Collimonas fungivorans: one gene and its partner. The protein of the gene in region 2 interacts with the protein of the main gene of each other region in a pairwise test. Links are inferred from orthologs where the notes say so. Each region holds a gene or a part of one and is shown on either strand. Other genes may lie near its edges.

Evidence for each region. Proteins that work in one complex are often made in the same cells at the same time.
Region 1: the proteins of ssb (region 2) and recO interact in binary tests that used the Escherichia coli proteins (3 or more experiments, as listed by UniProt). The link is inferred for Collimonas fungivorans from one-to-one orthologs.

What each region holds. Positions count from the first base shown.
Region 1 is NZ_CP013232.1:3,850,419-3,853,358, reverse strand. Bases 103-2,940 are described here. They hold recO (DNA repair protein RecO), read left to right. Parts: upstream 103-1,016; coding sequence 1,017-1,865; downstream 1,866-2,940. Other genes in these bases: acpS (holo-ACP synthase), read left to right, coding at 2,689-2,940; pdxJ (pyridoxine 5'-phosphate synthase), read left to right, coding at 1,919-2,677; era (GTPase Era), read left to right, coding at 103-964. In the rest of the region: rnc (ribonuclease III), read left to right, coding at 1-47; more of era, read left to right, coding at 44-102. UniProt on the Escherichia coli protein: Involved in DNA repair and RecF pathway recombination.
Region 2 is NZ_CP013232.1:777,417-780,476, reverse strand. The notes cover bases 103-3,060. They hold ssb (single-stranded DNA-binding protein), read right to left. Parts: upstream 1,852-3,060; coding sequence 1,354-1,851; downstream 103-1,353. Other genes in these bases: CFter6_RS03280 (MFS transporter), read right to left, coding at 1,898-3,060; CFter6_RS26675 (YopT-type cysteine protease domain-containing protein), read right to left, coding at 103-536. In the rest of the region: more of CFter6_RS26675, read right to left, coding at 1-102. UniProt on the Escherichia coli protein: Plays an important role in DNA replication, recombination and repair. Binds to ssDNA and to an array of partner proteins to recruit them to their sites of action during DNA metabolism. Acts as a sliding platform that migrates on DNA via reptation.

The DNA of each region.
Region 1 (2,940 bases), 3.1 Mb from region 2 along the record:
CATCCAATGCAGCACCCCATACTACGAGTAAATCGAAAACCGCATGACAGACTCTACACCCCAGGCATCGACTGATGCTGCAACCGATTTCCGTTGCGGCTACATAGCTATTGTCGGTCGCCCCAACGTAGGCAAGTCGACCTTGATGAACGAGCTGATCGGCGCCAAGGTCAGCATTACGTCGCGTAAGGCGCAGACTACGCGCCACCGGATTACCGGTATCCAGACCGTGGCCGACACGCAGTTCGTGTATGTCGATACGCCAGGCTTCCAGACGCGCCATTCGAATGCGTTGAACAAGACGCTGAACCGCACCGTAACCACGACGCTGACGGCAGCCGACGTCATCCTGTACATCATCGAAGCCGGCACGTTCGGCCCGGCGGACCAGCAGGTGATGGCTTTGCTGCCGGCCAACGTGCCTTGCATCCTGGTCATCAACAAGTCGGACCGGGTCAAGGACAAGGCCGTGCTGCTGCCGTTCGCACAGAAAATCGCCGCCATGCGCGATTTCGCCGCGGTGGTGCCGGTATCGGCCAAGCTGCGCTTCCAGCTGGATAACCTGCAAGGCGAAATCCGCAAGCACCTGCCAGCCAATCCGCCGATGTTCGGCGAAGACGACATCACCGACCGCAGCGAGAAATTCCTGGCCGCCGAGATCGTGCGTGAGAAAGTATTCCGTTTTGTCGGCGATGAACTGCCTTATACCAGCACCGTCCTGATCGAGAAGTTCGAGCTGGAAGGTAACCTGCGCCGCGTGTTTGCAGCGATCCTGGTCGAGCGCGACACCCACAAATCGATGGTGATCGGGCAGAAGGGCGCCCGCCTCAAGGATATTTCCACCCAGGCCCGGCTCGACATGGAGCGCCTGTTCGGCGGCCCGGTCTACCTGGAAATCTGGGTCAAGGTGAAATCCGGCTGGGCCGACAATGAAGCCGGATTGCGCGCCTACGGCTACGAATAAGCCCGCAGCCTGCAGCTCGCAGCTTGCCGCCCACATCCACACACCACTGAGCATGAGCGCCATCATCGCTGACGATCCCGCCGCAGAAACAGATGCAGCCATGCCGTCCAGCGCGGCGGAGGAGCAGCTGATTGCCGTCATCGGCGACGCTGTAGCTTCCGGTCCGCCAAAACGCCGGGCCCGGCCGCTCGATACCCGCGTCACCGGCCAGCCCGGTTTTGTGCTGCATAGCTACCCGCACCGCGAAACCAGCCTGATCATCGATGTCTTCAGCCGCGATTACGGCCGTATCGCGCTGGTCGCCAAGGGCGCCAAGCGCCCCTTGTCGAAATTGCGCGGCGTCTTGCAAACCTTTCAGCCGCTCTCGCTCAGCTGGAGCGGCAAATCCGAAATCCGCACCCTGATCGCCGCCGAATGGGTAGGCGGCTTGCTGCCGCTGGAAAAGTCGGCTTTGCTGTGTGGTTTCTACCTGAATGAACTGCTGGTCAAGCTGGTGGCGCGCGACGATCCGCACGCTGTACTGTTCGATCACTACGTCACCACGCTGAACCAGCTGGCGCACCAGGAACCGGCACCTATCGTCCTGCGTCAGTTTGAACGGGCGCTGCTCAAGCAGACCGGGGTCGCCGGCGATTTCACCCGCTGCACCAGCAGCCGCCAACCGGTCGATCCGGTCGAAAATTATGTGGTCGATCCCGAACGCGGTCCGCGCATTGCGCGCGCGGCCGACTCTTGGCCGCGCGTCAGCGGCAAGACCTTGCTCGATATGGAAAGGGAAGACTACAGCGATGTCGTCACCCAGGCCCAGAGCAAGGTCCTGATGCGCTTCCTGCTGGCCCATCACCTGGGCGGCGCGCCATTGAACACGCGGCAGATCCTGATCGACCTGATGCAGCTGTAAAACAGTACAGATGACTGCCGCCGATAAATCCAATCCCATTACCTGAGCATACGATGAGCTATCTCAATCCTACCTCCGCCGTGATCGACCTTGGCGTCAACATTGACCACGTCGCCACCTTGCGCAATGCGCGCGGCACCACTTACCCCGATCCGCTGCAAGCGGCATTGCAGGCGGAAGAGGCGGGCGCCGACGTGATCACCTTGCATTTGCGCGAGGACCGGCGCCACATCAAGGATGCCGACGTCGAAATCATCCGGCCGCAACTGCGCACGCGGATGAACCTGGAAGCGGCGGTGACACAGGAAATGATCGATTTTTCCTGCAAGATCAAGCCGGAGGATTCTTGCCTGGTGCCGGAGCGCCGGCATGAACTGACCACCGAAGGCGGCCTCGATGTCGTCAAGTATTTTAGCCAGGTGCAGGCAGCAGTGCGGCAACTGCAGGCGGAAGGCATACGCGTCAGTCTGTTCATCGATCCGGAAGCCGACCAGATCCAGGCCGCGGCGGAAATCGGCGCGCCGGTAATTGAATTGCATACCGGACGTTACGCCGAAGCGCATGACGAGGCCGCACAGCGCAGCGAGCTGGAGCGGGTGCAGATCGCGGTGCAGGAAGGCGTCAAGCGCGGCCTCAAGGTCAATGCCGGCCATGGCCTGCATTACACCAATACCCAGGCCATTGCCGCCATTCCCGATATCGCCGAGCTGAATATCGGCCACGCCATCGTGGCGCATGCCGTGTTCGTCGGCTGGAAAAACGCCGTCAGCGAAATGAAAGCCCTGATGGTGAAAGCACGCCTGGGGAAATAGAAAGGCTTGTGATGATTTATGGCATCGGCACCGACATCATTCAGATTCCGCGCATAGCCGCGGCGCTGCAGCGCAATGGCGATCGTTTCGCCGAAAAAATCCTGGGTCCCCAGGAAATGGAAAAATACCTGCAGCGCAAAGCCAAGGTAGAGGCGCGCGGCATCCGTTTCCTGGCGACCCGTTTTGCCGCCAAGGAAGCGTTTTCCAAGGCGCTCGGGCTGGGCATGAAGATGCCGATGACCTGGCGCGCCATGCAAACCTTG
Region 2 (3,060 bases):
AAAGCTCGTGCCGTCTGAATAAGTGGATCCTCTTGATTATCAGGATCATTGTTGCATTGGAAAACCCTGTTTGCGTATTCCTGGTGCAACTGAAGTACTTCAGTAGTTGATTGACTTAGAGAATTCATTCTGGAAGAGGCATTGCCAGACTGCTTGGCAATTTTATTCATCCAAAGAAAGCTGTATATGACACATGCCCCTGCATGTCCGGGCGCCTCATGTTCCAATATATCACCTTGAACAAACGGCGCGGTTCTATGTACAGCCCAGCTTGACGAGCCTTCCAAATATGAGTGCTCGTTAACTCGTGGCTGCGACGAACATATGCCATTTAAAACTGCTATTTTCCTAAAGGACGAAATAGAATCCGGGCGATTGGTAGATGTCCGCTTTGGCAGGCTATCCAATATTGATTTCGATTGTTGATAAGTCGACGGACCCTTTTTATCTAATGCTTCAATATTCTTGGAATTCCTCTGTGACGAGGTTGGCTCGATCGATGGATGATATTGGCCCGTAATGCGAAAGTTTTCCATATTTTACCGAATTGGGTTATCTAATCACCATCATCTCATGGTCAAAAAATCCACCTCGCCCTCATGCGAAATTTTTGACTGTAAAACGTATTCAAGACCATAACTTCTGCTGGCAACCATTAATTTCAGTGTTGATTTGCGCCGAAAACTGACCCACTTGGCCGCATAATTTGCTTCGAAAATTGACCCGCGTTTAGCACACAATCCTACTTGCCAGAACGAGTAGGGGATCGGAGTGATCGACGTGGCATTACTAGGAATAATCAGACGCTGGCACCTTCGGGGCCAGGTCCCACTGAGGGAGATTGCCAAGCGGTTGGGCATCTCGCGCAACACGGTCCGACGCTACCTGCGCTCGGAAACGACTGAGCCTGCCTATGCAGAGCGCCAATCGGCCAGTGCCATCGCCCCATACGCCTTCCAGCTTTCAGGCTGGCTCAAGTTCGAGGCGGCCAAATCCCGCAAGCAACGACGCAGCTTGAAACAGCTTCACGAGGACCTGTTGGAATTGGGCTTCAAGGGGTCTTACGACAGGGTGGCGGCATTCGCCAGACAATGGAGGGGGGGGTCAAACTGAGTGGGGCAATTCGGTGCGCAAACGAACAGGCACCGCCCCAACAGCTTCATGCGGTCAATTCGCTTTGCAAGAATAGAAGCAATCCCACTTCATCGTTGTGGGCGCGATATGGTGTTTAACTTTACCAGTTAGGTCATAACGAATTACCCCGTTACTCATCAGAAAATTGCAAACAAGAAAAAAGGCTCTATAAGTCAATGACTTATAGAGCCTTTTTACAGAATGTAAGTCTACTGGGTGTCAGAACGGAATATCGTCATCCATATCCGAGAAATTCGGCGCCGGACGCGAAGCGGGCGCCTGGCGGGCCGGAGCTGCCGGGGCGCTGGCGTTTTGCTGGCGTGCCGGCGGTGCGCTGTTGTAGCCGCCGCCATCGTCCATAGGCGCGCTGCCGCCGGCGCCCTGGCGGCTGCCGAGCATCTGCATGGTGTCGGCGATGATTTCGGTGGTGTAACGCTCGGCGCCATCCTTGTCTTGCCACTTGCGCGTCTGCAGGCGGCCTTCGATGTAGATCTGCGAACCCTTTTTCAGGTACTGGCCGGCGATCTCCGCCAGCTTGCGATAGAAGGTAATGCGGTGCCACTCGGTTAATTCTTTTTTCTCGCCGCTGTTCTTGTCTTTCCAGCTTTCCGTGGTGGCCACGGCAATGTTGGTGACGGCTTCGCCGTTCGGCATGTAGCGTGTTTCCGGGTCGCGGCCGAGATTGCCGACGATGATGACTTTATTGACCGATGCCATGTGATGCTCTCCTAAATACGAATATCTTGAAAAAATGCCTTGGAAATCATGCTGCCGCGGTGGTGGCCGTCCGGCCACGGCGCGGCAAATTTTTCATGCTGGATGCGATTATAAGCCAGCACAGGGTCGCCGCCCCTCCTAAAATGAATACAGAGGGGGCTCCGGCATGCTGTTTAAGCAATCCGCCTAGGGCGCCGCCGCAGAACAAACCCAGGGCTTGCATGGTGTTGTAGACGCCCAGCGCGGCGCCCTTGGCGGCCGGCGGCGCGATGCGCGACACTAGCGACGGCTGGCTCGCTTCCAGCACGTTGAAGGCAATGAAAAAACCCAGCAGCAGCACGACCAGCCATTGCCAGTGGATAGTTGCCATAGAGAATGTCACCAACAGACCGAGTTGCACGACAAACAACAAGGCCACGGCCGCCAGCATCACTTGCTTCATCTTGCCCTGCTTCTCGCCGACAAATACCGGCGGCAGCATCAGCACAAAAGACGCCAGCACCACCGGCAAGTAGATTTTCCAGTGCGACTCCAGCGGCAGGCCGGCGTATTTGACCAGCGCCGCCGGCATCACCACGAACATCGCCATCTGCGTCATGTGCAAGGCAAACACCCCATAGTTGAGCCGCATCAGCTCGCCGTTGCGCAGGATCTCCGACCACGCCACGCGCCTGGCCTTGACCAGCGGCGCCGACGGCACCAGCCATACCACCACCACGATCGCGGCCAGCGACAGGAAGCCGGTCATGGCGAAGATGCCGCCCATGCCTACCCACTGGTACAGCAGCGGCGAAACGATCAGCGACAAGGCAAAGGTGAGGCCGATGGAACCGCCGACCATGGCCATGGCCTTGGTGCGGTGTTCTTCCCGGGTGGAGTCGGCGATGAAGGCGGTCACCGCCGCCGAAATCGCGCCGGCGCCCTGGATCGCGCGGCCGATGATGACCCAGTAGATATTGCCGGCAGCGGCGGCGATGAAGGAGCCCAGCGCAAACAGGATCAGGCCGATGACGATGATTTTCTTGCGGCCGTATTTGTCGGAGGCGACGCCGAACGGGATTTGCCCGAACGATTGCGCCAGGCCGTAGATGCCCATGGCGAGGCCGACCAGGGCCGCGCTGTCGCCGCCGGGCAAGGTTTTGGCGTGCACCGCAAACACCGGCAGGATCAGGAACAGGCCGAGCATGCGCAATGCAAATATCGACGCCA